3 regions of the Devosia sp. GW821-FHT12F11 genome follow, and region 3 is predicted to be linked to each of the others. Evidence: riboswitches for the same ligand, from Rfam matches in the RefSeq annotation. Region 3 holds a riboswitch; each other region holds the start of a gene.
What was found. Region 3 has a riboswitch for cobalamin ahead of AC1ROK_RS16600 (ribonucleoside-diphosphate reductase subunit alpha). Riboswitches for the same ligand answer to the same signal wherever they lie in the genome.

Region 1 (3,269 bases), on a different contig from region 3:
AGGCGCACCGGCAAGGCACCTCCCCCCTTGTGGGGGAGGATGGGAGGGGGGAGCCGCTTGCGCCGGCTTCGACTACTCCGCGAACGCCGCGGCCAGGTGCTTGATCGCCGCGATGTTGCGCGGGCCCGGGGTGGCTTCGACATATTGAAGCGTAACGAAGCGGTTATGCTTTACCGCCGGAATGTCCTTGAAAGCCGGGTTGTTGCGCATGAAGTCGGCCTTCTGCTCGGCGGTGACTTCGCCGTAGTTGATGATGACGATGATGTCGGGGTTGCGCTCGATCACCGGCTCCCAGCCGATCTCGACCCAGCTGGAAGCCACGTCGTCCATGATGTTGGCGCCGCCGGCGGCTTCGATCAGCGCGGTGGGGATGGCATAGCGGCCGGCGGTGAAGGGCTTTTCCTCGCCCGAGTCGTAGATGAACACCTTTGGTGGGGTGTCCCGCTTCGGCAGCGTCGCGGTGAAGGCGGCGAGCTCGGATCGGTAACCGGCAACGAGCGCTTCGGCGCGTTCGGAAACGCCGAAGATCCTGCCCAGATTGAGCAGGTCGACATAGAGGTCGTCGATCGAAGCCTTGGGCTTATCCATGATGTGGATGCAGCTTTCGGTCAGCTCGTAGACCTTGATGCCGAATGCGCCCAGGGTGTCGGGTGTGATCTCGCCGCCGACCTTCATGCCGTAGTTCCAGCCGGCGAAATAGAAGTCGGCATCGGCGCCGAGCAGCACTTCCTTGGTGGGATAGTCGGGCGACAGTTCGGGCAGTTCGGCGACGCCGGCGCGCAGCGTTTCGTCGAGGGTCTTCCATTCCGACACGCCGGTATAGCCGGCCATAGAGCCGGTGAGGCCGAGGGCCAGCATCATCTCGGTGAGGTTCACATCGTTCGAGACGGCGCGGGCCGGAGCGGCCTCAAAGGTAACGTTACGGTTACAGCTTTTGACCGTGACCGGGAAGCCGGAGGCGAAGGCGCTGGTCGCGGCGAGCGCGAGAAGCGGGGCGGCAAGGAGGCTGAGGCGCATGGAATTCTCCCTTAGCGGCGTGGTTCGAGATGGAAGGAAAAGCGGGGGCGGCCGGTAGCCGGATGGCTGTCGATGGCGGTCTCGACTGCGAAGGTCTGGCGGATGGCATCGGGTGTCAGGATGTCGAGCGGCGGGCCGAGCGCCGCCTGCCGGCCATCGGCGATGACCAGCACGCGATCGGCATGGGCGGAGGCGAGCGCCAGGTCGTGCAGCGAGACGATGATGGTGGTGGGCAACGCCGCGAGCAGCGCCAGCACCTCGAGCTGATGGCGGATGTCGAGGTGGTTGGTGGGCTCGTCGAGGATCAAGAGGTCCGGTTTCTGCACCAGGGCGCGGGCAAGCATGACGCGCTGCTTCTCGCCACCGGAGAGCGAGGCGAAGTCGCGGGCGGCCAGCGGCGCGAGCCCGAGCAGCTCGAGGGCAGCTTCGATCGATGCGTAACCATGTGGTGACCGGTCGTGCTGATGCGGGGTGAGGCCGAGCTCGATGATCTCGGCGACGCTGAGGCCGAAATCCGAGGCCGGTTCCTGCAACACAGTGGCGATGCGGCGGGCCGTGGCGCGGGGCGGCAGCGACCACAGGTCGACACCATCGAGGCGGACCGTGCCGGCGGTCGGACGGTGGTAGCGGTAGAGGCAGCGCAGCAGGCTGGATTTGCCCGCGCCGTTGGGGCCGACCAGCGCCAGCATTTCGCCGGGCGCGACGGCAAAACTCAGATATTGGACGATCGGGGCGCGATGCGACGGGCCCCAGCTCAGGCCTTCGACCGCGAGGGCAGCCGGGCTAGAGCCGACCAGGGATCGGGCAAGCTCCATCGGAGGCCTCCGCGCATAGGCGAGGGCTGACGGGCGAACCGATCAAAATGCGAGCTGCGATGCGTAGTCGTAGCGCCATCGACGTTCCCCTCGGCACACCCCGGCCGGGTTACAGTGAGCTGTCGAGGCAGGTCTCCTGGCTCGCGGGTCATAGCGCTTCCGAACCTTCCCAACCTCCCGGAGGAGATCAGTGGCGTTTACGGAAGAGCTCGCCGCTTACAGTTGCGGGGGCAGCCACGGTTTTGCGCCCTGATGGGTACGTCGCACCGTGTTCCCTTTTAATCCCCGTTGGCTGGCGGCCGCCGAGGAACCTTGAACGGGGCGATAGGGGCGTGACTCGGGGGCGATGTCAACCGAGGGGGAGGGAGATGGAGCCCCAGGGGTCGCGGACCCGGCACCGTGCGGCGGGCCGGGTCCGCGTCGTGAGGGAGGGGAGGCGCCCCGCCTCACGGGCTATCGAGCGTCGCAGCCCGATTGGAAAAATGAACTGAGTTGCCCCCTCAGTGCCGCGCTTGGTGGAGGTCAATCCTGGCGCAGCGTGGTGTCACTCGATCACAGGCAAGCTGACAGGGCGCTGAATGCGGGTTGCAGAAACCGTTCATAAACCCGAAAGACGCCGGGGCGAGGAGTCGCCCGGGGACGAGGAGTCGCCCCGGGGACGAGGAGTCGCCCCGGGGACGAGGAGTCGCCCCGGGGACGAGGTATCGCCCCGGGGACGAGGTATCGAGGGGACGACAAAGATGTCGCCCCGTTCCGGCGGACGACAAAGATGTCGCCGCTGCTTAGCGGACGCGGATCGAGCTGATATTGTCGTTGGCGCCGCGCAGGTTCGGCACGCTGCGCGAGATCACGATGCAGCGGCCGTTGAAGTTGGCGCGCTCGCAGACCAGGGCTTGCGCATCGCCGCGCACTTCGATCGAGCGGATGGTGTCGTCCCAGCGGCCGAGACGGGCGAGCCGCTCACCCGGACGGGCGCAGAAGCTGTCGCCGCGGAAATTGGTGTTCTCGTAGAAGCAGACGCGGTCGCGGTTGCCGCCCGGACGGCCGGGGCGGATGTCGAAGCCGCCGGAGCCGATCTGGAAGCTGAAGCCGGGGACGTTGAAGCCGATGTTCACATCGACATCCGGCCGGCTCGGGCCGGGGCGATCGGGAACGATGACGCGGGTATCGACGTCGTCCTCATCGTCAAAGCCGGAATCGTCGTCGCTGAGGTAGCTGGCGGAGACCCAGCCATCCGGACCCGGTTTGATCACATAGCACCAGCCGCCGGAGCAGCGGTCGATCTCGACCTCTCGGCCGGCGCGCAGCACGTCGACCACGGCGCCGCTCACCGGCGCGGCGCGGACATTGACGGTGCTGGTGGCGACGGCGGCATTGGCGGCACCGGCGAAAAACAGCGAGCCGAGCAGCACGGTGGCGGCTCCTGCCAGTTTGATG
Region 2 (3,269 bases), on a different contig from region 3:
CACGGGCTGCGCCGAGAAGGATCTCGCTCAGCGCGCCGCGCCGGATCGTCACCGAGGGGGCGCCGAACCGCGCCGTGTGGCGGGCATAGTCGACCGTGCCGAGCGCCTTGCCGTGTTCGTTGTGGAGGACAATGGCGCGCGTTTCGACCCCGTGCCGCAGCGCCTCCGTCGCAAGGCCAAAGCCGCGCAGCGCGTTCATGCCGTTGGGCGCCAGCGTCAGGAAAATCCCCTCGTCGATCACCTGCTTTTCGCTGCGCTTCTCGAAGACAACGGGGGCGAAGCCGCGCCTGACCAGCGCCAGGGCCAGGCCGAGGCCGGCGGAACCTGCGCCAACGATACCGATGCGTGCTTTCATTCTTGCCTCACCTGCGCGACGCCGCATATCATGCGCCCGTCGTATTATTCGATGAGTAGATAATTAGATGGTCGAAATAAATTCGTCAAGCGATGCAAAGGCCGAGCTCGTGCAGCGGCTCGGCACGCTCATCGTGCGCTGGCAGGAGGCGACGCAGCGTTATGACGAGGAGGTGGGAGCAATCTTCCAGCTCGGCCCGGCCGAACGGCTGTGCCTCAGCTTCCTCACCAGCGGTCCGCAGACCGCCAGCGCCATCGCCCGCGCCACCCGTCTCACCCCGGCCGCCGTCACTTCGCTGATCGACCGGCTCGAGGCCCGTAACTTCGTCCGCCGCCAACCCGATCCGCATGACCGGCGCAAGGTGCTGGTGGAACTCGCCGAGGCCACTGCCGCCGTCATCGAGAAGGCCTACGCCCCGATGGCGATCGCTGGCGCCGAAGCGCTGGGCAAGCGCAGCCTCGACGAGCTGCGCCTCCTCACCGAGGTGATCGTGGAGGTCCTCGCGATCCAGAACCAGATGACCGAACGGCTGCAGTCGGGTGGATGACCCTGCGCCCAGCTTCCGCCGCAAGGCCTGCCCAGACTCACTGGGCTCAGCTAGATTCGGCGGGTCAACGGAGGTCGACAATGCGCGCGCTGGTCCTGTTTCCCCTGTTGCTGCTGGCGGCGCCCGCCCTGGCCGCCGACATCGTCTGTGAGGGTCCTTTCGCCGCTGACAGCTCCGAAGCGCGGCTGATCGAGGCCTTCGGCAAGGACAATGTGGTGACTGGCGACGTCCCGGGCCCCGAGGGCTCCACCGTGCTCGCCACCACCATCTTCCCCAACGATCCCACCAAGACCATCGAGTTCGGCTGGTGGGACGAGGAGAAGCACGAGCGCGTCGCCTATTTCACCGTGCCGCCGGGAGACACCGCGCCGGGCGGGCTCAGGAAGGGGCTCACCGTCAAAGAGGTCGAGGCGTTGAATGGCGGGCCGTTCCAGCTCTACGGCTTCTTCTGGGATTATGGTGGCGCCGCCATCTTCGAGGGCGGCAAGCTCGCCCCGCCGGAAGGTGGTTGCTCGGTCAGCGTTCGCTTCGCCGTCGGCGATTATCCGGCCGATCTCAATGTCGATGCCATCTCCGGCGACATGCAGATCTCGTCGAGCGAGCCACTGCTCGAGAAGGTCGATGCGCGCGTCGACACTGTCACCGTCGGCTATCCCGATTCCGCTGCGGCGGAAGATTGACCGCGCCCCCTCCCGCGGCGTAACCATAGCCCCACGTTGGTTCCTCAAACCCGTTCGGGCGAGGGGATCAAAAGGGAACACGGTGCGGCGTACCCATCAGGGACCAAATCCGTGGCTGCCCCCGCAACTGTAAGTGGCGAGTGCCTCCGACTATGCCACTGACATCCCTCGGGATGTTGGGAAGGCCGGAGACCACGGTGACCCGCGAGTCAGGAGACCTGCCAGCGTCCGGGAGTGTTTCGGGAAAAGTTGTGAGACTTTTCCGGTTCAAAACGCGACCCCCGGAAAGAGCTCGGGCGATGCGCCCACTTTCATCCGCACGGAGGGTGCAGGCATATGAATACTCAGGTCCAGACGGCGTCGGTCGTCCGTCTTTCTGTCTCGCAGCGGCTCATCGCAGGTGTGCTGGCGTTGTTTATCGGCTTCGTCCTTGTCGGCGGCGTCGGTTTTGCCAGCGACATGGCCATCCACAATGGTGCGCACGATACGCGCCATGCGCTTGGCTTCCCCTGCCATTGAGCTGACTCAGCTCTAAGCACACGAGACATCGATGAAACTCTTCCAGCGAATCTTTTTCGCTGCGGTCCTTGCCGGACTCGCAGCCGGCTTGGCCATGAGCGCCGTGCAGCAATGGCGCGTCGCACCACTGATCCTCGCCGCCGAGGTTTACGAGAACGCCGCCCCCGAGGCGTCGGCCGTCGCCGAGCACAGCCACGAGGCCGGCACCGCAGAGCATTCTCATGCCGAAGCCGCACCCGCCCACGAGCATGACGAAGACGCTTGGGCCCCGCAGGATGGCGCCGAGCGCATCGCCTACACCGTGCTGGCCAACCTCCTCGGCTGCATCGGCTTCGCCTTCCTGCTCGCTGCCGTCTCCGTCTTCTCGGGTATCGAGATCACTGCCCGCAACGGCGTGATCTGGGGGCTCGGCGGCTTCATCGCCCTGCAGCTCGCTCCAGCCCTCGGCCTGCCGCCTGAACTCCCGGGCATGCCCGCCGCCGATCTCGTCGCCCGCCAGGTCTGGTGGGTCGGCACGGCGCTCGCCACCGGTGCCGGCATCCTCGCCATCGCCAAACTCCGCAACTGGACCGGCATCGTCATTGCTGCCGTGCTGATCCTCGCGCCGCACGTCATCGGCGCGCCGCCGCTCTTGGGCGAGCACGCCAGCGCCGTCCCCGCCAACCTCGCCACATCATTCGCCGCGGCGACCCTCGCCACCGGTGCGCTGTTCTGGCTGATCGTCGGCCCGCTGTTCGGCTGGCTCAACGAGCGCTTCGCCCGATCTTCTGCCTTCGCCCTGAAAGGTGCCCACGCATGAGCACGACCGAACTCGCCAGTTCAAAGATCCCCGTCACCGTCATCACCGGCTTCCTCGGCGCCGGCAAGACCACCCTGGTCCGGCACCTGCTCGCCCATGCCAAGGGCAAGCGCATCGCGCTGATCATCAACGAGTTCGGCGAACTCGGCGTCGACAAGGAAATCCTCGCCGGCTGCGGCGACGAGACCTGCCGCGAAGAGGATATGATCGAGCTGAGCAACGGCTGCATCTGCTGCACTGTCGCCGACGAGTTCATCCCCACCATGCAGGCGCTGCTCGAGCGTGACGATCGCCCCGACCACATCGTCATCGAAACCTCCGGCCTCGCTTTGCCGCAGCCGCTGATCCGCGCCTTCAACTGGCCCGAGA
Region 3 (3,269 bases):
GCAGCCGCGCCTCACAACGCGACTGGCTCTCCGGCGCAGGCGCATTAGCGCCAGGTTGGGGGATTCCTACTGATCCTGTGCAGCGCCCATCGGCGAACTTGCCACCCGGCAGCGCCCCAAACTCGGTGTCATCCCTGCGAAAGCAGGGACCCAACCCACAGCCCGCGCAGGTGGATGGATGGCGGACGAGGGCAAAAGCCCTCGCCGCGAGGTCCCTGCTTTCGCAGGGATGACAGCCGGTGGGTGGGCACGGTCGTAACCTGGCGCCTATGGACGAAGGCCGGGATGAAGTGGCGCGAACAGGGGCGCCGCGGCGATGACACCCGTCGGCGCTCCATGGCGCTTGCTACAGCCCCGCCCAGATCATGCTGACGACCATCCCTGCTGTCGCTCCGGTGACAAGCGCAAGGAACACGGTGGCGTAAAGCCACCACCGATCGCTCGGTTCTCGATCCATTTCCGCTGCGAGGCCCCCAAGCCCATTGCGGCCGGCGTCGATTGCCGACGACACCTGCCGGTCCCGTCCGCGACGCCAACGCGGCAGACGGGTTCGCATTCTAGCGGCCGGCGCCTTTAGTTTTGCTGACAGGTCGGGCGCTCACGCGCCTCTCTGCTGACGGTCACAATGGTGGAGGCATGGAGACGAGCAGCCCAAGCGTGACGCCGATGCTGGCCGCCATCACCATGAGGACAAAAAAGGCCGCAAGGACCGCCCACCATGAAAGCTTCGGTTCCATCCCTGCGCGATACCACAGCGCGGCTGACAACCGCCTGATCGGCGAACGGCCTGCCTGCGCCGGGTGACACGGGGCTGGGGGGGGGACCTGTGACAGCGCCCCCTCAGTTCGCGCTCGACAGCCCCGCCTGGGCCCGCAGGAGATATCTCTACGTCCCCGCACATCATAGTGAGGGCTGCCCTCACCGGAAATTGCATCGCAACCCATTGACGCGAATCCCGAACAGGCACACTACATCTAGTGTGTCGTGGTCGCCCGGTTCGCAAGGACGGGTGATAATAGGGAAGCCGGTGCGGGCAATTGCTCCAGTCCGGCGCTGCCCCCGCAACTGTGATAGCCGGTGCTGCCGGCCAGCCAGATACCTGCCACGACAGGTTAGTTCGTCCACGGGCGGGGTGCACCGGTTGGCCGCGAAAACGCCTGGGCGGAATGCGCCTGTGCGTCGTTTCGCGTCCTCGGAAAACCCCTGCTGCCACTCACGGGGTATTTGAGGCATATGTCCACTTCACAGATCGTCCATTCCGACACCGGCCGTCCGGTGGTCGTCACGTCACCCGAGCCGCACGCGGCCTACGCGCCGGGCTTCTCGCTCATCAAGCGCAACGGTGGCACGGTGCCGTTCGATCAGTCGAAGATCGCCGTGGCGTTGACCAAGGCGTTCCTCGCAGTGGAGGGCAACAAGGCCGCCGCCTCGCGCCGCGTGCATGAAATCGTCGAGCAACTGACCGGCGAAGTGGTGGCGGCGCTGGTCCGCCGCGCCAAGGACGGCCGGGTGTTCCATATCGAGGATGTGCAGGATCAGGTCGAGCTGGCGCTGATGCGCGGCGAGCACCAGAAGGTCGCCCGCGCCTATGTGCTGTACCGCGAGGAGCACGCCAAGGCCCGCGCCGACAAGGCGGATGCGCCTGTCGCGAGCGCCGCGATCCGCATGGCGGATGGCATGCCGCTCGACGAAGCCCGCCTCGCCACCGTCATCGCCGAGGCCTCTGCCGGTCTTGATGGCGTGGTGGCCGAGACCATTCTCACCGAGACCCGCCGCAACCTCTATGACGGCATCTCGACCGAGGAACTGGCGCTGGCGCCGATCCTCGCGACCCGTACCCTGGTCGAAACCGAACCCAATTACGCCTATGTCTCGGCGCGCCTGCTCAACGACAAGCTGCGCCGCGAAGCGCTGAGCTTTCTCGCCGGCCGCCCCGACCAGGCGACGCAAGCCGAGATGGCGAACCGCTACGCCGAGTATTTCCCCGCCTATCTCGAGCGCGGCATCGGGCTTGAGCTGATCGACCCGGAACTCGGCCGCTTCGATATCGCCCGCATCGCCGCGGCGCTCCGGCCCGAGCGCGACCGACAGTTCCAGTATCTGGGGCTGCAGACGCTCTATGACCGCTACTTCCTCCACTCCGCCGGCACGGTGTTCGAACTGCCGCAGGCCTTCTTCATGCGCGTCGCCATGGGCCTGGCGGTGCGCGAGATCGACCGCGAAGCCCGCGCCATCGAGTTCTACAATCTGCTGTCGAGCTTCGACTTCATGGCCTCGACCCCGACCCTGTTCAACTCGGGGACGCTGAGACCGCAGCTTTCGAGTTGCTTCCTCACTACCGTCGCCGACGACCTCGACGGCATCTTCAAGGCGATCAAGGACAACGCGCTGCTCGCCAAATATTCGGGCGGTCTCGGCAATGACTGGACCCCGGTGCGCGGGCTCGGCGCCCATATCAAGGGCACCAACGGCGAGAGCCAGGGCGTCGTGCCGTTCCTCAAGGTGGCCAACGACACCGCCATCGCGGTGAACCAGGGCGGCAAGCGCAAGGGCGCGGTCTGCGCCTATCTCGAGACCTGGCACGTCGACATCGAGGAGTTCCTCGATTTGCGCAAGAACACCGGCGACGACCGCCGCCGCACCCACGACATGAACACCGCCAACTGGGTGCCCGACCTGTTCATGGAGCGCGTCGAAGCCGGCGCCGACTGGACACTGTTCTCGCCCGACGAAACGCCGGACCTGCACGATCTCTATGGCCCCGCTTTCAAGGCCGCCTACGAAGCCTATGAAGCCAAGGCCGCCGCCGGCGGCATGACGGTGTTCAAGACCGTCCGGGCGCTCGATCTGTGGCGCAGGATGCTGACCATGCTGTTCGAGACCGGCCACCCCTGGGTGACCTTCAAGGACCCCTGCAACATCCGCTCGCCGCAGCAGCATGTCGGGGTGGTGCACTCCTCCAACCTCTGCACCGAGATCACGTTGAATACGTCGAAGGACGAGGTGGCGGTCTGCAATCTCGGCTCGATTAACCTCTTGGCCCACCTCACCGACAAAGGCCTCGACCTCGAGCGGCTCAAGCGCACCGTCGACACCGCCATGCGCATGCTCGACAATGTCGTCGACATCAACTTCTACACCATCCCGGAAGCCCGCCGCTCCAACCTCCGCCACCGCCCGGTCGGGCTCGGCATCATGGGCTTCGCCGATGCGCTGCAGGCGCAGGGCATCGCCTATGGCTCGGATGCGGCGGTTGAATTCGCCGACCG

Region 1: another riboswitch for cobalamin. It lies ahead of AC1ROK_RS15305 (ABC transporter ATP-binding protein); the one in region 3 lies ahead of AC1ROK_RS16600 (ribonucleoside-diphosphate reductase subunit alpha).
Region 2: another riboswitch for cobalamin. It lies ahead of AC1ROK_RS09385 (CbtB domain-containing protein); the one in region 3 lies ahead of AC1ROK_RS16600 (ribonucleoside-diphosphate reductase subunit alpha).

What each region holds. Positions count from the first base shown of each region.
Region 1 is NZ_JBXAPX010000004.1:503,007-506,275, reverse strand. It holds gene AC1ROK_RS15310 (ABC transporter substrate-binding protein) at 73-1,017, opposite strand; gene AC1ROK_RS15305 (ABC transporter ATP-binding protein) at 1,029-1,832, opposite strand; cobalamin riboswitch at 1,942-2,162, opposite strand; gene AC1ROK_RS15300 (SH3 domain-containing protein) at 2,615-3,269, opposite strand, start outside.
Region 2 is NZ_JBXAPX010000002.1:780,907-784,175, reverse strand. It holds gene AC1ROK_RS09400 (FAD-dependent monooxygenase) at 1-355, opposite strand, end outside; gene AC1ROK_RS09395 (MarR family winged helix-turn-helix transcriptional regulator) at 423-902, shown strand; gene AC1ROK_RS09390 (hypothetical protein) at 983-1,582, shown strand; cobalamin riboswitch at 1,603-1,822, shown strand; gene AC1ROK_RS09385 (CbtB domain-containing protein) at 1,919-2,101, shown strand; gene AC1ROK_RS09380 (CbtA family protein) at 2,133-2,900, shown strand; gene cobW (cobalamin biosynthesis protein CobW) at 2,897-3,269, shown strand, end outside.
Region 3 is NZ_JBXAPX010000005.1:231,640-234,908, reverse strand. It holds cobalamin riboswitch at 969-1,121, shown strand; gene AC1ROK_RS16600 (ribonucleoside-diphosphate reductase subunit alpha) at 1,234-3,269, shown strand, end outside.